3 regions of the Ruegeria sp. CDSA079 genome follow, and region 3 is predicted to be linked to each of the others. Evidence: riboswitches for the same ligand, from Rfam matches in the RefSeq annotation. Region 3 holds a riboswitch; each other region holds the start of a gene.

The links. A riboswitch is a leader RNA that binds a small molecule or an ion and turns the genes downstream of it on or off. The one in region 3 is predicted to bind cobalamin.
Region 1: another riboswitch for cobalamin. It lies ahead of AC2FJZ_RS14620 (hypothetical protein); the one in region 3 lies ahead of AC2FJZ_RS01800 (DUF1636 family protein).
Region 2: another riboswitch for cobalamin. It lies ahead of AC2FJZ_RS13535 (energy-coupling factor ABC transporter permease); the one in region 3 lies ahead of AC2FJZ_RS01800 (DUF1636 family protein).

The regions. Positions count from the first base shown of each region.
Region 1 covers NZ_JBXWQF010000013.1:53,365-60,506, reverse strand. Annotated here, with positions in the region: gene rsgA (ribosome small subunit-dependent GTPase A) at 1-222, shown strand, start outside; gene AC2FJZ_RS14625 (alpha/beta hydrolase family protein) at 259-1,116, opposite strand; cobalamin riboswitch at 1,248-1,469, shown strand; gene AC2FJZ_RS14620 (hypothetical protein) at 1,561-1,968, shown strand; gene AC2FJZ_RS14615 (protein-tyrosine phosphatase family protein) at 1,971-2,471, opposite strand; gene AC2FJZ_RS14610 (DNA polymerase III subunit gamma/tau) at 2,644-4,407, shown strand; gene AC2FJZ_RS14605 (TauD/TfdA dioxygenase family protein) at 4,495-5,364, shown strand; gene AC2FJZ_RS14600 (YbaB/EbfC family nucleoid-associated protein) at 5,496-5,849, shown strand; gene recR (recombination mediator RecR) at 5,914-6,507, shown strand; gene AC2FJZ_RS14590 (hypothetical protein) at 6,662-7,006, shown strand; gene AC2FJZ_RS14585 (hypothetical protein) at 7,093-7,142, shown strand, end outside.
Region 2 covers NZ_JBXWQF010000011.1:121,172-128,313, reverse strand. Annotated here, with positions in the region: gene ahcY (adenosylhomocysteinase) at 1-590, opposite strand, end outside; gene AC2FJZ_RS13545 (hypothetical protein) at 695-1,009, opposite strand; gene AC2FJZ_RS13540 (HD domain-containing protein) at 1,216-1,809, shown strand; gene AC2FJZ_RS13535 (energy-coupling factor ABC transporter permease) at 1,965-2,645, opposite strand; cobalamin riboswitch at 2,698-2,839, opposite strand; gene AC2FJZ_RS13530 (ActR/PrrA/RegA family redox response regulator transcription factor) at 3,010-3,564, opposite strand; gene AC2FJZ_RS13525 (SCO family protein) at 3,646-4,272, opposite strand; gene regB (sensor histidine kinase RegB) at 4,364-5,761, shown strand; gene AC2FJZ_RS13515 (PAS-domain containing protein) at 5,828-7,142, shown strand, end outside.
Region 3 covers NZ_JBXWQF010000001.1:364,075-371,216, forward strand. Annotated here, with positions in the region: gene cobN (cobaltochelatase subunit CobN) at 1-2,925, opposite strand, end outside; gene cobW (cobalamin biosynthesis protein CobW) at 2,929-3,984, opposite strand; gene AC2FJZ_RS01800 (DUF1636 family protein) at 3,986-4,369, opposite strand; cobalamin riboswitch at 4,455-4,671, opposite strand; gene AC2FJZ_RS01805 (NAD(P)-dependent oxidoreductase) at 4,818-5,774, shown strand; gene AC2FJZ_RS01810 (FGGY-family carbohydrate kinase) at 6,220-7,142, opposite strand, start outside.

The sequences.
Region 1 (7,142 bases), on a different contig from region 3:
CGCTTTTCAGATTGTCAGCACGACTCCGAGCCAGGCTGCGCGGTACAGCAGGCAATCAACCAAGGCGTGCTTGATCCTGCCCGCTTGGATCGTTGGCGAAAACTTCGGCGCGAAGATCAGCGCAACTCGGAAACTGTCGCCCAATCCCGGGCGCGGGACAAAGCGTTTGGTAAGATGGTGCGGGGTGTCATGCAGGAACAAAAACTGCGCAAAGGGCGATAGCTGGAAGGTGTACGTCAATTCGTGTGCCGCGCCTGGTCAAGCGATCAGGCGCGGCCATACTGCCGCATTGCGCCGGGCAAATGCTCCGATATGGCCAATCTCCGGCAATCCGAAATCATCAGACCTAAGCAGGTGCCGCTTAGCCTCGGTGCCATAAAGGTCGGCAAGCCGCCAGACCGCTTCTGGCGGGACCATCTGGTCGTCTTCGAAAGTGAACAAGTCCACGGGTGTACGAGAGCCGTCCCAACGCGTCTCCGGAAGGTATTGTCCGATTTCAGGCACATAACTCAAAGGTGCCGTGCACCATTTGCGCCATTGCCAGTAGACCGAGGCCGGCAAGTCCGCGCCAAACCCGATTGCCTTTCCCGGCAGATAGCCCAGCGCTTTTACCAGCAATGGCGCGTGCCCATACCAGAACACACCGGCCAATCCTCGATAAGGCCACGGGTGATCACTCAGGGTCACTAGCCCCGAACACACGGAAATCATTCGATCGATCAGATCAATATCCGGCTGAACCGGCCCCAGCATCGCACCTATCGAATGACCAATGGTCCACTGCTGCGCATCAGGATAGCGCCTGCGCATTTCCGCCCGCGCCGCTGGCATGTCGATCAAAGCCCAATCCGCCATTGTCGCACGTGCATCCTTCATACGGCCGGTCAGAGAATGCCCAAAATCCCGGTAGTCATATGTCAGGCACGCCATGCCTCGCTCTGCAGCCAGCCAACGTGCGAAGTGGCGATAATAGTCGCGCGGCACGCCTGTTGCGCTGTTCAGAACAACCACGGTCTCGGGTTCTGTGATCAGTCGGTACAGCCGCGCTGATAGGGTCGTCGACCCGGACGGAAAGAGGAAATCTTCGGTCAAAACCGCCTGCTCTGTGTCCAACATGATCCCTGACCCTGCGCTGAAAATTTACTTGCTTACCTTCAATGGTGAAGACTCTACGCGGGAACTTTCCACCCATCCAGCATGACCAAACGTCGGGCGAAAAGATCAGCTTGACTCGGCACCGGGTCAGACGCTAGCGGTTGTGTGATGGTTCCTGTCCCCCACAAGGGGTCGGGATGAAAAGGGAACACGGTGCGGTTCAGCCTGGTCATTCGGGTGCAAACCAAATCCGCGACTGCCCCCGCAACTGTAAGCGGTGAGCGATGCCAAAACACCACTGGCCCCCAGGGCTGGGAAGGTCGGCAAAGCCAAGACCCGCAAGTCAGGAGACCTGCCATCGGAATTGAAACCGAAACTCGGGCGGGGTGTCCGGGCAGGTCCTGACTGCACTTTGCCGTCCCACCTGACCCGATCTTCCTGTCCAACACGCGCGGAGGGCGCAGGATGATCTGGAAGACAAAGACACATGAATACAGCGCAACGGTATGTCAGCGGACAGGCAAAACCTGCCCCGCCTTGGCGCGACTTGCGCGCTCGGTTTCCGAGGCTATGACTCAGGCCACAGCGGCCACAGGCGACGAATTCGAGTTTGATGGCGGCAGTGAATTGGCGCATTGCGCGGAAGGGTGCCACGCAACCATTCGAGCTCAATCAGACAGAATTCGCATCTTTTGCGGCACACAGTCTGAAGTTCAGCCCGAGGACCTGAACGCGTACGCCGATCTGATCTTTGGGAATACGTTCACCACCTTGCCATCCGGCCTCATTGCAGACCCACCCTGCGCGATGATCGAGGTTATAACGCTGCGGCCCCGCAAACCCGTGCACGCGCCTGAACATCTTTCGGCCTAAGACTACACGACCTGAGTCTGAAATTCCCGTGCCGCCCAGGCCAGTTGGGCATCTGTTTCCACTGCACAGGGACGCAACACCCGCAAACGCTCAAGGGCCTTGTCTGCCCGCTCGCCGCATTCGACCATCAGCCTCAGGACAACCATCCCCGACCTGCCGCAGCCGCCCCGACAATGCACCAGCACCCGGCCTCCTCCAGCCAGGGCGTGCCGGGCGGCGGCGCTGACGCCGGGCCATGCCTCTTCAACTGCTGCAGTAGGTGCACCAAAGTCTTCGATCGGCAGATGCACCCATCGGCTCGCGCGGCTTTGGATATCGCTGCCGAAATCCTGCGCCCCATGCTGAAGCAGCTCGACATCCGTTGTCATTGAAACAACAAGCCCCGGCTTCCATGCCGCAATCGTTTCAAGATCACCCCCGTAATCACCACCGCGTCCGGGCATCGACGTCAGGGCAAGCGTTCCCCCTGCGACTTGCAAAGCATAGATAACCAGCTGCGACATGAACCTGTGTCCTCCACCCAGAACTCGTTACAAATATGAGTCTTTAAATCTGTTGGAACAGCTTAGTGCGAAACCGGCCGGTTTCTAAATCAAAAATCATCGCGCCATGCTGTGGACGTAAACGACAGCGGCCACTACGCTGTGCCGAAGCCCCGAATCCGACCGAGAAAACATGACCGACACTCCCAGCCCCGCCTATCAGGTTCTCGCCCGCAAATATCGCCCGGAAACCTTTGCCGATCTGGTGGGCCAGGATGCCATGGTGCGCACCCTGAAAAACGCATTCGAAGCGGACCGGATTGCGCAGGCTTTCATCATGACCGGCATTCGCGGCACCGGTAAAACCACCACCGCGCGGATCATCGCCAAGGGTATGAACTGCATCGGTCCCGACGGCGCTGGCAGCCCAACGACCGAACCTTGCGGCCAATGCGAACATTGCGTGGCGATCATGGAAGGCCGCCATGTCGATGTGATGGAGATGGACGCCGCCAGCCGAACCGGTGTGAACGACATCCGCGAGATCATCGACAGTGTCCGCTATCGCGCCGCCAGCGCACGTTACAAAATCTACATTATCGACGAGGTTCACATGCTCTCGACCAGCGCCTTCAACGCGCTGCTCAAGACGCTTGAGGAACCGCCTGAACATGTGAAATTCATCTTCGCAACCACCGAAATCCGCAAAGTGCCTGTCACGGTTCTGTCCCGCTGTCAGCGCTTTGATTTGCGCCGGATCGAACCAGAGGACATGATCGGCCTTCTGCAAAAGATCGCGGCTGCCGAAAACGCTCAGATCGCCGAAGATGCTCTGGCGCTGATCACCCGCGCAGCAGAAGGATCGGCAAGGGATGCAACCTCGCTGCTGGATCAGGCAATTTCGCATGGGGCGGGTGAAACCACGGCCGAACAGGTCCGCGCAATGCTGGGACTTGCGGACCGTGGCCGCGTTCTGGACCTGATGGACATGATCCTGCGTGGCGATGCCGCTGGCGCGCTGACGGAACTGAGCGGACAATACGCAGAAGGCGCAGACCCGTTGGCCGTCTTGCGCGATCTGGCCGAAATCACGCATTGGGTGTCCGTCGTAAAGATCACGCCCGACGCCGCCGAAGACCCGACTGTTTCGCCGGATGAACGGAGCCGTGGCCAGCACATGGCAGAGGCCCTGCCGATGCGTGTCCTGACCCGAATGTGGCAGATGCTGCTGAAGGCGCTAGAAGAAGTCTCTGCCGCGCCCAATGCCATGATGGCCGCTGAGATGGCCGTTATCCGCCTGACCCATGTGGCCGATCTGCCCAGCCCTGAAGAATTAATCAAACGGTTGCAGGATGCCCCGCCACCTCCGGCTGGTGGACCTGGTGGCGGCGCTTCGGTGTCTCGGCAGGGCGCAGTGCCTTTACAGGCCAGCGCGGCCGCGGCACCTGCATACGCAGCGCCCCCACGCGGCCCAATCGGCGCGCCCGTTGCCGCATTGGCACAGGATGTCCAGACGGCCCTGGCCCGGTATCCGACCTTTGAGCATGTGGTCGAACTGATCCGTGCCAACCGCGACGTGAAGCTTCTGGTCGAAGTGGAAAACGGCGTGCGGCTGGTGTCTTATCAACCCGGTCGGATCGAATTCACCCCTGCCGCGCAGGCACCGGCCGACCTTGCGCCCCGGTTGGGTTCTGCCCTGCAACGCTGGACCGGAAACCGGTGGGCTGTGTCGATAGTCTCGAACGGGGATGCACCGACAATTGCGGAAATACGGGACGAGGCCGAGCTAGCCCTGAAAGCCGAAGCCGAACAACACCCTCTGGTTCAGGCTGTGCTTGCTCAATTTCCCAAGGCAAAGATCACAAAAATCGAGACGCCAGAGCAACGCGCTGCCCAAGTCGAAACCGAAGCGCTTCCCGAAGTCGAAGATGAATGGGACCCGTTCGAGGAAGACTGACCCAAAAGCGCTCGATCCCGTGTCGCAAACGAAGCAGATTGACACTTCAAACGATTACACCCTTCCATGATGTTAGGGAGGGATTGCATGCGAACGTCACCACTGCACCCACGTTTCGGATTGGTCGTTCACGACCTGGATCTGCGCGACGTCACCAAACAGCGTTATTTTCCGGAAATTCGGCAAGCGTTCGAAACCCATTCTGCGCTCTTGTTTCCTGCGCAATCGATATCTGACGCGGATCACATGCGCCTTGCCGAACTTTTTGGGCCATTGGAAAACCGGGAAGCCATGGCAGCGGGTCGCGATATTGAGTTTCAGCTTCCCGAGCTGACAAACAAGACTAAGGATGGACTGAGTGCGAGAGACGATTTGCGCCTGTTGGACTTGCAGGCCAACATGTTGTGGCACACGGACAGCACGTTCCTGCCGACGCCAGCGCTGATCAACATGCTAACTGCGAAAGTCGTACCTCCATCCGGCGGTGAAACAGAACTCGCGTCGACGCGTGCCGCTTGGGCGGATATGCCAGATCATCTGAAATCCGCCCTCAAGGATGCCATCATCTGGCATCGGTTGTCACATTCCCGATCAAAGATTTCAGCCGACCTCGCTGCGCTGCCGAAAATGACGCGATGGCCGGATCGCCCATGGCGCGCAATCTGGCCAAATCCAGTGACCGGAGAAGAAGCTTTGTTCATCGCCTCGCACGCCTTTGCCATCGAAGGAATGGGGCATGAAGAAAGCCAGATCCTGCTGGACGAAGCCATCGCGTTCTGCACGCAGCCCGAATATGTCTATTCGCACCAATGGTCAGTCGGAGACGTTCTGATCTGGGATGAACGCGCAACGATGCATCGTGGCCGTCCCTGGGACTACAACCATCCAAGAACGCTGAAATCTATTTGTAGCTCTGTAACCGAGTCTGATGGTTTAAACGCAGTTCGTGTGGTTTGAAAAACCATCCCTCCCGCGCCCGCTTCGAGTCATCGGTCATGCCAAAGGGCTCTCCGACCGGCGGGACAACTCTTGTGCCACGCGGCTGCGGCCCGTATCTAGAACCCAAACAGAGACACAGGAGAATACCAATGCTGAAAGGACTCGGCGGGCTTGGCGGTCTGGGCGACATGGCCAAGATGATGAAATCCGCGCAGGATCTGCAAACGAAAATGACCGAAATGCAGGAAGAGCTGAACAACATGATGGTTGTCGGTGAATCTGGGGCTGGCTTGGTCAAGGCAACTGCAACGGCCAAGGGCGACCTGAAAGGTCTGGACATCGACCCGTCCATTTTTAACGGCGACGACAAGGAAGTGGTCGAAGACCTGATCCTGGCCGCGATCAAGGATGCCCAATCCAAAGCGACTGAGCGTTCTCAGGAGGAAATGGCAAAACTGACCGAAGGCATGGGCTTGCCCGCAGACATCAAGCTGCCGTTCTGATAGACACTCCTGACGACCCAGAGGCCGGGCCCGCTTGCCCGGCCCATTTGCAGGAGCGTGCGGATTGAGTTCCAACAACGACATAGACAATTTGATCGAACTGATGGCCAAGCTGCCCGGCCTCGGCCCCCGTTCGGCCCGTCGCGCCGTTCTGCATCTGATCCGCAAACGTGCCCTTCTGCTGACGCCCTTATCTGATGCCATGCAGCAGGTCGCCATTACCGCTCGTGAATGCCTGAATTGCGGTAACGTGGGCACCACCGACATCTGCGATATCTGCGACAATGAGGCCCGCGCGACCGGAGAGCTGTGCGTGGTCGAGGATGTTGCCGACCTTTGGGCGATGGAACGCGCGGCTGTTTTCAAAGGCCGCTACCACGTTCTTGGCGGCACATTGTCTGCGCTGGACGGGGTTGGCCCGAATGAATTGCGCATTCCCCGTCTCAGGGATCGGGTGACTTCCGAGGGGATCACCGAAATCATTCTGGCGCTGAATGCGACCGTCGACGGCCAGACCACCGCCCATTACATTGCCGATCAGTTGGAGGGGCAGGTACGCCTGACTTCGCTGGCGCAGGGTGTGCCGATTGGGGGTGAGTTGGATTATCTGGATGACGGGACGATAACGGCCGCGCTCAGGGCGCGGAAGGAACTGTAGCTCAAATTCCCAGTTCTCTTTTTCGCGCTGCCTGTGCGCTAGTCGGCGCCAGCGCAGCGCACGGCGCTCGCTCAAATATCGCGGTACCTACCTTGACAGCGGTATAGTTATTGGATGAGTTGCTTTCTGTTAATTTCACGGATTATCAAACACGATGAAACACTTAGCGTTGTTTGCAATTGTTGGTGCTTTCGCCTCGCCCATTGCCGCTGAAACTCTCTACTTATACGAAGACACCCACGATCTACCGCCGCCATACAAACAATGGCGGAGCGCAATTCCGGAAGACAAAAGATATGATGAACAAACAGACAGGCACGTCTATGTTCGCGGCGAAGGTAAGTACGGCGATTTTTTCGGCGTTCTATACGTTGATTGCATTAACCCTGAATACTCCGAATGGTTAGCTGTCGGAGGGTCGCTGAATTCAGAAGACGTTCCGAACCAGGCAATTGTTAACCTGAGAATTGAGATATGTTCCAGCGGCGAGGAGACCTGACACGGCCCCTTGGAAATTAATAGATTGTCTAACTTCTACGACAATTTACAATGACATAAATAGATTGTCTGATTTGTGGATGTGCTATGACCCGCCTTCTTGCCCTTACCTTCGCTGCCTTCACCACCACCTCTGC
Region 2 (7,142 bases), on a different contig from region 3:
TACAGGCGGTTCACGCCAGTAGTTGTTTCCTCGGACACGCCCTGAATCTGGTCACGCATCTTGGTGAACCAGCCCGGAGACGCGGCCATACGCTTGGCGATCTGCTTTTTGATCACCTCTTCTTCTTCCGACCCGGGTACAGGGATAATGTCTTCGCCCGCTTCCGCGCGGGCACCCAGCAGGATGTACAGCGTCGCGTCGCCGCCATCATCCAGGATCATGTTTGGCCCGTCTGCGAACAGGAAGGATTTGTCCAGATAATCCCAATGCTCTTCCAGCGTCTGGCCTTTGATGGCGAAGACAGGAATGCCAGCCTCGGCAATTGCTGCCGCCGCGTGGTCCTGGGTCGAGAAGATGTTGCACGATGCCCAGCGCACATCCGCGCCCAGCGCAACCAGCGTTTCGATCAGAACAGCTGTCTGGATTGTCATGTGCAGCGATCCAACGATGCGTGCACCAGACAAAGGCTTGCTTTCGCCGTATTCCGCACGCAGGGACATCAGGCCCGGCATTTCGGTTTCAGCAATATCCAATTCCTTGCGACCGAACCCGGCCAGTGAAATGTCCTTAACGATATAGTCCCCGGCCATCAGGCGCTCCATTTTTCCGGTTAAACTCAGTCCCGGCTGCCACTAGCATTCCTTGGGGCAGGTGGCAATGTCGATGACTTCAGATCGAAGGGTATAGGCCGCTGTCAGCTTGGGGTGCCTTCAATTTTTACTTTTGGTATCGCTTCGAAAAAATCTGTGCCGACGGCAACAATACAACTAATGCCGTTCGCATTGGTGACCAGTACGGTATAACTTCCGGTTTCTTTTGAGGTCCAGACCTCCATCACCGAATGCGCGCCGCGCGTTTTTTGCAGACCGCCAAAGGCCAATTCCTCGGCGTAGTTTTCCTGCAATTTGGCGATAATATCGTCGCGCTCTGCGCAATTCTTGGCAAAGGCGGGCGGGGCTGTAGCAGCCATACCAAAGGTCAATGCAAGGGCGAACAAACGTTTGAACATGACAAACTCCTTTCATTTCGCGTTTCGCTTGTGAGAGGAGCACACCGGGAGAAGCATGTGCCCCCCTCGGTTTTTATGTCGGGATCGGATGATGTTGTTTCAAAGCACGAATGCTCAAGAAAACGTTGGCAGCAAGTGATCCTGACAGGTAGATCATACCATAAAATTACGATTTTAATGTGTTCGACTTCACAAGGCATGGCAAAATGGCAACACAACCCCGAGCATGGCAGAGGATGCTGTCAGGCCGCAGGCTGGACCTGTTGGACCCAACCCCGGTCGATATCGAGATCGAAGATATCGCGCATGGGCTGGCCTTTGTGGCCCGCTGGAACGGGCAGACAAACGGTGAATTCGCCTATTCCGTAGCCGAACATTCTCTGCTGGTTGAAGAGATTTTTGGCCGCATCGCCCCCAAAGCCCCCGCTAAATGGCGATTGGCAGCCCTGTTACATGACGCACCGGAATATGTGATCGGCGATATGATCTCACCCGTCAAATCCGCTGTAGGCCCGGACTATGGCGCTCTGGATGACCGGTTGGCGGCGGCGATCCATATCCGCTTCGGGTTGCCTGCTGAAGTGCCGAAGACGATCAAACGACAGATCAAGAAAGCCGACAAGATCAGCGCCTGGATGGAGGCCACCCAAATCGCGGGATTCTCTGAGCCAGAGGCGACCAAGTTCTTCGGTCGCCCGGATAAGGCGGTGATGGAGGGGTTGAGGATTACGCTGCGTACGCCGGTCAAGGTGCGAGAGGCGTATATGGAACGACATGCGGCGTTGATAGCTTTTCTATAGAAAACCAATTTCAACCAATGTCCGGATTGCACCCAAGCTACCGAGATGATGCGGGGTAACGATTGACTGTGTTGACGATGTTGCGAGGTGATTTCATCAATACCGTCTAGGGTGATCTGTGGCACGAAGAGCACCACAGATCGTCAATTTCACGCCTAAGTGGCTGCGTTATGCAAACGGTTGGTGAACACGCCTTTGTCGGTCAGATCACGCAAGCTTTTCGCACCCGCCAGAGCTGCCAGATCGGCCAACGGTTCGATCAGAATGACTAGCAGATACGCCACGCCAAAGCTGGTTACAGCCGTAAGGTTCTCGCTGCCGAAGCCTTGACCGTAAATCGCCCAGAAAGCCACCCAAGCCACAACACCACCCTGATAGACCGCTGACATCTTTAGTACGTCCAAGTACCGCAGATCGACATATGCAGTCGTCGATGGAATAACTTTCTTTGCCAGCGCGTCCACTGCAAAGAGCGGGAACAGCAGAGTGGAGATGTTCACAAAATACATTGGCAAATCAGTTGGGGCGAAAAGAAAACCCTGGATCGCCAAACCGCCTGCAAGACCGAGGGCCGCAGGCCCGGAACCAAGCAGCAAAAACAGTGTCGTACCAAGGATTATGTGCACTTCGGAGATTCCAACAGCGAAGTGTGGCAAGATTTCAAAGAAGATGAACACCCCAAAAGCGGCAATGACAGACCGAACGCCAAATGAGACGGCGGAGTGGGTTTGGAGATCATCATTGATCACTTTCAAGGAATAGCCCGCAGCGGCAGCAGCCGTCCCATAGGCGAGGGCCATTTTCGCGCCGTCAACGACGCCAGGTTCGATATGCATAGTAGAGTTCCTTTCGCGTCCACCCGACGCAGAAAAAGGGCCAGAGAATTCCGGCGGTTGCGTAAAGATGGTTGGTATCCTGACTCGTAGCCTTGAAAACTATGACTACTTACAGTTGCGGGGGCAGTCCGGGCTTTTACCCGGTTCCCAATTAAGACCTCCTCTCGAAGGTCACCATCGTCGCTACACTACACAAGCTAAGGTTCGGAGCAAGGCTTGATTGCGGCGCTTAGGCATTTGCCAGCGGCAGATGAAGCGGAAATTAGGTTGGTGAATATGAAAATCCGCTTTGCCCCGCAAAGCAGACTTAATCCGTGACCTCAGAGCAGAATCTTGGTTCAGATTGAAACCAATTCGCCACTCGTCACCGCGGGCTTCGCTTCGCCAAAATACGCTGCAAAGTCCGGCGATGCATGTTCAGCCGGCGTGCGGTCTCCGACACGTTCCGGTCACACAGTTCGTAGACCCGCTGAATATGCTCCCAGCGCACGCGATCCGCACTCATGGGGTTTTCCGGCGGTGGCGGCAGTTCGTCGCCCTTGGCCAGCAGCGCATTGGTGATGTCGGTGGCATCGGCGGGTTTGGACAGATAATCGGTTGCACCGATCTTGACGGCCGCTACGGCAGTGGCAATCGCGCCATATCCGGTCAGAACAACAACCCGGCTGTCGGGGCGCTTTTCCCGCAGCACTTCGACAACATCCAACCCGTTGCCGTCTTCCAGCCGCAAATCCACAACCGCGTAAGCGGGCGGGCGGGCGGTAGAAATGGCGCGGCCTGCGGCAACGGAACCGGCGGTTTCAACTTCGAATCCGCGCTTTTCCATCGCCTTGGCCAGACGTCTCAGAAACGGCTCGTCATCATCTACCAAAAGCAGGGACTTGTCAGGGCCGATATCAAGCTGAGAACTGTCTGCCATATGTTAGGTCTTTCCGTTATTTCATGCCTTTGGCTTGGGTATGAGTAATAGCAGCGCAGGAACAAAGGTCAAACAACCTTGTCACGATGCGGCCTGATCAAGAAAGCACCCAACCTTGTCCGCCATCTGCTCGGCCGTGTCATCGCGCTTGAAAAACTCAAGAAAACCGTGCTCGGGCGTAACCAGATAGGTGAAGGTGGAATGATCGACCAAATAAAACTCGTCGCTTTTGTCATGGGCCTTGTAATAGGTCTTGTAGGCTTTGCTGGCTGCTTTCACCTGCTCGGGTGAGCCGGTCAGCGCGATGGTTTTGCCGCCGAGGTTGAATGCATAGTCGGCCATCACTTCGGGCGTGTCGCGATCCGGATCAATTGAGATGAACAGCGGCGTCACCGATTGCCCGCGTTCAGCCAGAATATCGACGGCCTCGGCGTTGCGCGACATGTCGAAAGGGCAGACATCGGGGCAGAACGTATAACCGAAATAAACCAGCGTCGGTTCAGTGATCACGTCTGCGTCAGTGACCGTCTCACCCTTGCCATTGACCAGCTCAAAGGGTCCGCCGATTGTTGCGGTTCCTCCGGCGATCTGGCTGGACCGGCACTGCGCGAACTGATCGCCAGAGCCGCCACCACGCGTCAGAAGCCACATGGCCCCAAGGCCAATTACCAGTACAACAGCTGCAAGAATTGCGTATAGACGGGTCATTTCAGTTTTCCGGTCGCAAGGGGGTTGTTGATCGCTTCGGCCGGGACACCTATCAAGATGATCAGCCTTTGCAACAGGACATAAAGAACCAATGGCAGAATCCAATCAGACTTTTTGGCGCGGCCAGGAACGGAGCAGCTGGATTCGCCTGCGCACCCTGATCCTGTTGCGATGGGTGGCCATCATCGGCCAGTTCACTGCCATCACCGTTGCCCAGCAATATTATGACGTGCAGCTGCATCTGGGCCTGTGCTATCTGGCCATCGGCATTTCGGTCATGAGCAATTTTACGGCCATTTTGTTGTTCCCGCAGAACAAGCGCCTGACCGAGTTTGAAAATTTCCTGATGGTCCTGTTTGATCTGCTGCAGCTGTCGATACTGCTGTATCTGACGGGGGGCTTGAACAATCCGTTTGCGCTGCTTCTGTTGGGGCCAGTTACAATTTCTGCCAATGTCATGAGCACCCGGTCGACCCTGATCGTTGGGGCTGTGGCGATTGTTCTGACCACGCTGCTGGCCGAGTTTCACCTGCCACTGCGCACCAATCTGGGGCTGGTTCTGGATATTCCGGATATTCTGCTGTTCGGCAATTGGGCCGCAATCGTCATCGCTATCGTTTTTATCGGAGCCTACTCCCACCGCGTCAGCTCTGAGGTTCAGTCCATGTCCGAAGCATTGGCTGCAACGCATATGGCGTTGGCGCGCGAACAGAAGCTGACCGACCTGGGCGGCGTTGTTGCCGCCGCCGCGCATGAGTTGGGCACTCCGTTGGCAACCATAAAACTGACCAGCGCGGAATTGATCGAAGAACTGGATGATCGCCCGGATCTGATAGAAGATGCCGCGCTGATCCGAGAGCAGGCCGACCGCTGCCGCGATATTCTGCGTGATATGGGACGGGCCGGTAAAGATGACCTGCACTTGCGGCAGGCGCCACTGTCGACCGTGGTGAACGAAGCCGCCGAACCGCATGTGGGACGTGGCAAAGAGGTTCATTTCTCGGAAGGTCCGGTGCAGGACGGGGATGTGCAGCAGCCTTCGATCCTGCGAAAACCCGAAATCATTCACGGGTTGCGCAATCTGATCCAGAACGCTGTGGATTTTGCGCGGGCCAATGTCTGGGTCGAGGCCGAATGGACCGACAGCAGGATCACCGTCAGCATCATGGACGACGGGCGTGGATATCCGTCGCATATGATCGGACGCATCGGTGATCCCTTTATGCGGCGCAGGCGGGCGGAAACGGATCAGAAAACCCGCCCTGAATACGAAGGTATGGGCCTTGGCCTGTTCATCGCCAAAACCTTGCTGGAGCGCAGCGGAGCCGAATTGGAATTCGCCAATGGCTCGGACCCCTATCAACACCTGACCGACGACCCGGACCGCAAAGGCGCCATCGTCAAAGTGTCGTGGCCGCGCAACCTGATTGATGCACAAAAGGGCGATACCCCAGTTCCATCGGGTTCAAACAAGCGCATTCAGGTGTGAGTTAAGAGACCATTAACCAATCTTACCCATAGTCCAATCGGGCTTGGGTCTGCTTTGGGGAATTTGATGGCCGATTGGATCATTCTGGCCGCGATCAGCGTTGTATCAGGTTGCTTTGCGGTTCAATGGCTCTTGCCGCGCCGTACGCTGCGGGACCAGACCTTTGGCCTTTTTTCTAACACCTCTTTGTTCGACGCGGTGTTCCTGTTCGACGGAGAGCGATTGATCAGTCATTCCGACATTGCTCTGGCCGGTTTCGAACATGTAGGAAACTGGACAGATCTGCGCCGATTGCTGCAAAGGGATTTCCCATCCTTTCCTGAAATTCCAGACAAAGTGCGCGATGAAGGCTTTATCGTGGTCTCACCGATAGATTGCACCGTTGAGCGTGATGTGATTTGCGAGTGGATTGATGGAATTGTCCGTGTGCGTCTGCGTGAAGCGGCCAAGACCAAACCCGTGGGATCAGAAGCGTCGATAGATCCCACCCGGCTGGCGATGGATCAAGCCCCGTATCCGGTGTGGTTGCTGGACCGAAACAAACGGGTGCAATGGTGTAATGCTGCCTATGTCACACTTGCCCGCAGGGCGCGCGATCAGGACACTGACCTGACCGATCCTTTGTTCCCGGCCCTCGTTGAGGAACGATCCATTGGGAAAACCAGAGTATCGATCGATCTCGCTGACAGTAGCACCAAGCTGTGGTTCGATCTGACTCAGGTAGAGAACGAGGCTGGTCACTTGTGTTACGCTGTCGACATCAACGCCATTGTCGAAGCAGAAACAGCCCAGCGCAAATTCGTTCAGACCATGACCAAGACGTTTGCGCAGCTTTCGATCGGTCTGGCCATCTTTGACCGCAATCGACAACTTGCACTTTTCAACCCCGCTTTGATCGACCTGACCACCTTGCCCCCCGATTTCCTTAGTTGTCGCCCAAGCCTGAGCGGCTTTTTTGACCGTCTTCGGGATCAACACATGATGCCGGAACCCAAGAACTATCGCAGTTGGCGACGTCAGATGAATGACCTTCTCGAGGCGGCAGAAGACGGTAACTACCATGAAACTTGGTCTCTCCCGTCAGGCTCGGTCTATTCCGTCAGCGGTCGACCACACCCGGATGGTGCCGTGGCGTTCTTGTTCGAAGATATTACCGCCGAGATCACTCTGACGCGCCGTTTTCGATCTGAAATGGACCTGATGCAATCCATATTTGACAAGCTCGCAGATGCGATTGCCGTTTTCACCGATGATGGTTCTCTGGCCTTCACGAACTACGCCTATCAAGAGCTTTGGGGGGACACGCAAGACGTTGGGTTCCAGACTGAAACGGTCACAGACGTCACACGGTGCTGGCAAGATCTGTGCATTGCGACCCCTG
Region 3 (7,142 bases):
GTCCAGATGGTAAAGCTGCACGCTGCCGCCCGTGATCTTTTTGGCTGCGGCAAAACCGGCCTCATGTGTGGCATAGTCATTGGCCAGCAGCAGGTCGGTCTCAGTCAGATCCTGCAGGTGAACAAAGCTGTCGGCATTTGTAACGCGCTGGGTGATGCCGTCCTTGTCTTGCTCAATGTGCTCGCCTTCCAGCGCGAAGGAACTGGCCTCTAGCCATGCCTCGCCCGCCTGCGCGCGCGCTTCTTCGGTATAGACCTCGGACAATTGGGTCATGTTGACGCCATAACTGCCAGGTGCCGGGCCATAGACGCGGGCCGAGGGGTCCTGACCTGCATAAGGGTTCCAGTCGGGTGCTTCGTCGCGCGCAGACAGCGCACGGACGGCTTGACCAAAAAGCGCTGAAAGGGTTGGGAACACGTCTCGGAACAGGCCCGAAACGCGCAATGTAACGTCCAGACGTGGGCGGCTGAGATCGGTGATCGGCAGGACTTCGATGCCTGAAACCCGCTCGGACCCTTTGTCCCAGACCGGCTTGACACCCAGCAGATGCAGCGCCATCGCGAACTCTTCGCCCGCAGTGCGCATAGTGGCTGAGCCCCACAGGTCGACGATCAGCCCTTTGGGGTAATCGCCTTCTTCTTGCAGATGGCGGCGTACCAACTCCTCAGCCAGTTTGACGCCCTGCGCATAGGCCGCGCGGGTCGGAACCGAGCGTGGATCGGTTGTATAAAGGTTCCGTCCGGTAGGCAGCACATCCGACCGCCCGCGATAGGGGGAACCAGATGGGCCAGCTTCGATCCGCTTGCCCGCAAGCGCGTCGATCAAAGCGCCACGTTCGGCTTGAGCAGATGCTGCCGTGTCGAAATTGCCCGTCACCTCGGGCACCCTGCCAAAGATATGCAACCCGTCTCCGAACTGACTTTCCTTGATGTCACAGACAAAACGGTCGATCCGGGTGATCGCCTCGGCGGTGCAGGTGGCCTGATCAAGGCCAAGATCGCTTTCCAGCCCGATGGCTTGCGCTTCGTCCCGGATATCTTCTTGCAAACGGTCCCGGCGTTTGGGGTCAAGCCCGTCTGCATTCGAGAATTCATCCAGCAGCGATTCCAGCCGCACCATCCGGTCCGGTGTACCGCTTTCCTTCATCGGCGGCGGGATATGGCCCAGCGTGACGGCCCCAATTCGGCGCTTGGCCTGCGCAGCTTCGCCGGGGTCATTTACGATGAAGGGGTAGATTACCGGCAGGTCGCGGATCAGCGCCTCGGGCCAGCAGTCGGCGGATAAGGCAACCGATTTTCCGGGCAACCATTCCAGCGTTCCGTGGGCACCGATATGGATCAGCGCATCTGCGCCCAGACCTTTGCGCAGCCACAAGTAAAACGCGACATAGCTGTGGCGCGGCGTGCGTGACAGGTCGTGGTAGTCGTCATCGCGGAGTTCGGGCGTTCCGCGTTCTGGTTGCAGCGCGACCAGAGCTTTGCCCCGGCGCAGGGCTGTGAAGTGAAACGCGCCATCATCGAAGGCGGGATCGTCTTCGCAATTGCCCCAAACCGTTTGAAGGTCGGTTTGCAATTGTTCCGGCAGTTTGGCCAAAGCGTCCAAATACCCTTCCAGCGGCCAGGAAATCCGGGCGTCTGGCAACGTCTCGGAAATTGGTTCCGCTGGTGCGGTTTCATAGCCTTCGCTCTGAAGATCGAACAGCATTGCCTCGGCAGAGGCCAGTGCGTCCAGGCCCACGGCATGGGCCATCTGCCAGTCTTTGCCGGGATAGGTCGACAGCACCAGCGCAGGGATCTGATCCGCCTTCGGTTTGTCGCTCAGACTCAGCCAGCCTGACACCCGGTCGATGATGGCTTCGATCCGTTCCGCCTCGGCCCGGTGGGCGAAGCGGGAATATTCCAGATGTGGGTCGCGTTTGCCTGGTTCCTTGAACGAGGCGATGCCCGCCGAAATTCGTCCGTCTACCTCGGGCAATACAACATGCATTGCCAGGTCAGCGGGCGAGAGGCCTCGTTCCGCCTCAGCCCAGGCTTTGCGGCGCGAGGTGGCCAGAGCGATCTGAAATACCGGCACGTTGGCGGCGTCCAGCGGGGAAGTGCCCGACGCACCTTTGCCGGAAAAAGACGTGGCGTTGATGATCGCAGCGGGGGTCAACGTCCCAAGAGTCTCGCGCAACCAATCGGCTGCTGCAGGTGCCTTGAGGGACGGCGCGTACAGGCCCACTGCCGCGAACCCGCGCGCGCGCAAGCTGCGGATCAGAGCTGCGACAGGGGCGGTGTCGGCCGACGTCAGATAGGCGCGATAAAACGTGACGACGATACGTTTCGCGTCCCCTTCGAACGCAGTGTCCGCTGGAATCACGCCGCGATCCGGGCACCATGCCCCGCATTCGGGCAGGGTCTTCGCGCCCATCACCGGCCCGGCATAAAGCCCGGCTGCCAAGGCCATCTGTGCCAATGCGGCTTGCGCCGCGACCTCACCACCAGTGTCGCACAGATGGGCCAGACGGCGCAGGGTTGAAACGGGCAGGGTGGAATAGTCATCCAGCCGCGTATCCTCGCGCCCATCCGCTGGCAGCACGGCTAGCGCGATGCCTTTGGCCTGCGCCAGTGCCAGAACCTGCTGCAAGCCGTACGACCAGTAAGGCACGCCGCCAATCAAGCGGATCAGAATACCCTTGGCGCAGTCCAGCGTCTGCTCGACATAGGTGTCGACGGACAGTGGGTGCTTGAGCGCCGTCAGGTTGGCCAGTCGAAGCGTCGGCATCCGCCCCTCGGACCCGCCACCGCGATGCCATCCCGCCGCGAAAGCGCCGAGGTCACTGTCCGAGAAGGACAAGACAACCAGATCCGCCGGGCTTTGGCCCAGATCGGTTGGGGTCTCGGTTTCCTCGAGCCCATGGCTTTCGCGGAAGACGACGTGCATGGGTTACTCGGCGGCCTCGGTGACGCCCGCGAGGATCTCGCGGATTTCAGCCTCTTTGATGTCGTCATGCTCGGCAATGACCACCAGACGCGAGCGGCGCTCTTCACCCGGTTCCCACGGACGGTCATACTGGTGACGAACGCGCGCACCGACGGCTTGAACGAGAAGGCGCATGGGTTTGCCTTGGACGGCAGCGTAACCCTTGACGCGCAAGATGTTCAACTCGGTCGCCAAGCGTTCGATATTGGTGACCAGCGCGGCCGGGTCGGTCTGTTCTGGCAGTTCGACGATGATGCTTTCAAAATCGTCGTGTTCGTGATCATGGTGACCGTCGTGATGCGACGGGCGGGCATCCATGTCATCCTCGGCAGCGGATTCCAGACCCAGCACGACGCGGACATCCACAACGCCTTCGGCAACCTCAACCACGGGCAGGGGGCGCGGCGCTTCGGCGGCGATGACTTCTTTGGCCTTGGCCACGCCCTCGGGGCCCGCCAGATCGGGTTTCGTCAGCAGGATGATGTCGGCGCAGGAAATCTGATCCTCGAACACTTCGGACAGTGGCGTTTCGTGGTCGATCGAGTCGTCGGCCATGCGCTGAGCATCCACGGCTTCGACATTCGGCGCAAACCGACCGGCGGCGACGGCTTCGGCATCGGCCAGAGCGATCACGCCATCCACGGTGATTTTCGAGCGAATATCGGGCCAGTCGAAGGCTTTGAGCAACGGTTTGGGCAGAGCGAGGCCCGAGGTTTCGATCAGGATATGCTCAGGGCGCGGCTCCAGCGCCATCAGAGCTTCGATGGTTGGGATGAAATCGTCGGCCACGGTGCAGCAGATGCAGCCGTTTGCCAGTTCCATGATGTTTTCCGCCGGACAGTCCGGGATGGCACAGGATTTCAGGATGTCGCCATCGACACCCACATCGCCGAACTCGTTGACGACCACGGCCAGACGCTTGCCCTGTGGGTTCTGCATCAGGTGTTTGACCAGCGTCGTCTTGCCCGAGCCCAGAAATCCGGTGATCACGGTGACGGGCAGTTTTTCAAGGTTCGACATGTCAGGCTCCAATCGGGGGAATGCGCGAGGCGCAGTTTTTGCGGAAATGTTCGGGGCGCTCGCGCCATTTGACCAAGCCGTCTTGGGTGGCCAGATACTTTGTGACGCCGTCGATGATGACATCGACATGATCAACCTCATTCAGGTTCTCATAAACAAAGGTCCAGCGATCCGGGCCACCGCGCAGCACTATGGAACAGCCCTGATCACAATTCGAAAGGCACTCGACAGGTTTCAGGGTAATGCCGTCGGGCAATTCGGCCTGTTCCAAGGCCTGGTGCAGCAATGTGCCGGGGCGCTGCGCATCATCCTCAACAGCCTGACCGCGGCGGCAGGTCGTACAGACCAGCAGCTCGACCGGTGCGGTCTCAGTCGTATCTCTCATCCCCCCAAATCCTCTTCGCGGGGGACGGGGTTTCAAGCGGGCCACGTGTTGCAACATGGACCCGACACCGGAACACCCCGCCCGGTTTCAACTTCGGGTGCTGGCAGGTCTCCCGGCTTGCGGATGTCAGAGGCCCGGTTCGTCAGGGTCCTCTGTCGGATGTCCCGCCTTCCCGGCCTTGGCCAGTGGCATTGGGCACCCTCTCCGGTCACGGTCGCGGGGGCGGCTGCGTTTGGCGGACAACCCGTTGACGCATTCCCTTTTCATCTGCTGTTGCAGACACCAACGAAAGGGACATGCGGCACCGCTGACCCGCTTGTCAAGCGCGTTACGCGTAACATCTGGGGAAGGGTGCGAAAAGCGACCTGCGGTTGTCGTTGGGCGGCATGAATGGTCGCATAAATCCGTGATCGCATGACGGGCACATGCCAACAGGGAGAGGCGACATATGAAAGTTGGATTTATCGGGTTGGGAAATGTCGGCGGCAAGCTGTCAGGATCCTTGCTGCGAAATGGTATTGATCTGACGGTGCATGATCTGAACGCGGATCTGGTGACCGAGTTTGTCGCCCAAGGCGCAAAGGCAGCAGAGGGTCCGGCTCAGTTGATGCGGGACTGTGATGCGGTCATCACCTGCCTGCCGTCGCCTGCAGCCTCGGACGCCGTGATGCAGGAGATGCTGCCCGAGGTTGGCCCCGGCAAGATCTGGATGGAGATGTCGACCACCGACGAAGCCGAGGTCAAGCGTCTTGGCGCTGAGGTAATCGAACGCGGTGGCGCGGCGGTGGATTGCCCGGTTTCAGGCGGATGTCATCGGGCAGCCACTGGCAATATCTCGATCTTCGCGGGATGTGACCGCGAAACATTCGAACGGATTCTACCGTTTCTGACCACCATGGGGCGGCGTGTTTTGCATACCGGTGAACTGGGCTCTGCCTCGGTTCTGAAGGTGCTGACCAACTATCTGGCCACAGCCAATCTGATCACCTGTGCCGAAGCACTGGTGACTGCCAAGGCAGCAGGTATGGATCTGGGCACGACCTACGAGGCCATCAAAATCTCTTCCGGCACGTCCTTTGTGCATGAAACCGAAAGCCAGGTCATCCTGAATGGATCCCGCGATATTTCGTTCACAATGGATTTGGTGAAAAAGGATATAGGTCTGTTTCAGGAGGTCGCGGACCGCGCCGGTGTGCCGCTTGAGATGAACCCGGTCATGATCAAGATCTTCGAGGACGCCATCGCAAGGTATGGCGAACGCGAGTTGTCGCCAAACATCATCAAACGATTGGAAGAGGCCACCGGCCTGGACATCCGCGCGCCGGGATTTCCACCCGAAATGCTGGATGATGAGCCTGAAGAACCTGGGTATGAGGTCGTCCCGCAAAACCGGATCGGGCACTGAACGCCGGTTGTTATTGGTGGCAAAGGGCCGCCCGGTCTTGCGATTGTTCAAGACCGAGTATCCTTTGCCATCCCCAGAGCGACATTGACCTGTGCGTGCCCCACGATACTGGCGGTTTTTGTCCGTTTGACTCTCACTCAGGTTTTTCTTGGAGAGGGCTACGTTGCCCTCAAGATAATGCAAATCCGCATCCAGCCATGGCCCCCTCAGAGGTATCTCTGCAGCGCAAATCGGAAACTGCAAACTGGCTTGTGAATGTCGGGATTGGGGCTTGTCGCTGCCGAATGCAACCGCAGTAGCCAGTTCACATCGCAATGACCGGTTAGTGCTCTTTCAGCCAGTCAGGGCGCACCGCAGAGAACAGCGGCATCGAGCCCATTCCGTTCAGTTTCACGCTGGTCCCCAATGTCTGCTATCGGAGTTCCGTGCAGGTTTTTAGGGTATCCTATGGGCGTGGTTCCAGGCCTGCTTTTGCGGCTCTGTGCCAACTGTTCGCGTAACGTTGGTAGCTCACGTCGGTCTTGTGAAAATAGGTTTCGACGTCGAAGGCCGCGCGCTCGGGGAGTGCGCCTGTTGCCAAGAGGGCGGCTCCCTGGCTCGTTCCTGTTGCGGTGACGGTCGCGTCGACCCTGCAGTTTGTCGCCGCGGCGAGCATACTGGCGAAGCCTTTGTTCCTGGCAAATGGACCTTCGACGATAATAGGGCCCTTGTGTCCGGTCAGCGACAGGCATTCCGCGGTCATCAATCCGAGGTAAAAACTCACCGCCGCCGCGCGTTCCTGGGTTCCGGGCAAAGGCTCTGACCCCATCCAGCTGTGTTTTTGCCCCTGAAACGGTCCGCTGTCCGGGACCATTGCGGGCAAGAGCATGGGGCCGTCTTTCGCGACCAGGTCAAGGAATTGCTCTGCACATTGAGTGGTTTGACCGTTCATCGCTAACTCGAACTCGCGTCCCCCCATGAAACGGGCGGAGGGTACCGGGGCACCCAGTGCGTTGACGTTAAGAAGCGTGTCGCGCGAAGGTTCCAGAGTTACTTCTTCGCCGCCGATGGTCATGGCAATGACCCATGTCCCGGTCGAAACGACGGAAAACGGCCCGGTTCGGGTCAGTACATGAGGCAAAAGCGATGCGTTTGAATCGTGGATGCCGCAGTGCACCAGCGTGTCAAAGCGCAGGCCGGTTTGCGATGCGACCTGCGGCAACACGGGTCCGAGAACCTCCGCAGATTTGCGTGCGGGCGCCATTTTTTCAGATATGCCCAACCGTTCGACCAACGAAGAATAGTGCGCCTTGGACGGTTTCCACAGATCCGTGTGACAACCAAGGGACGACACGTCGCTGGCCGGCACTCCTGTCAGGCGATGTCCCC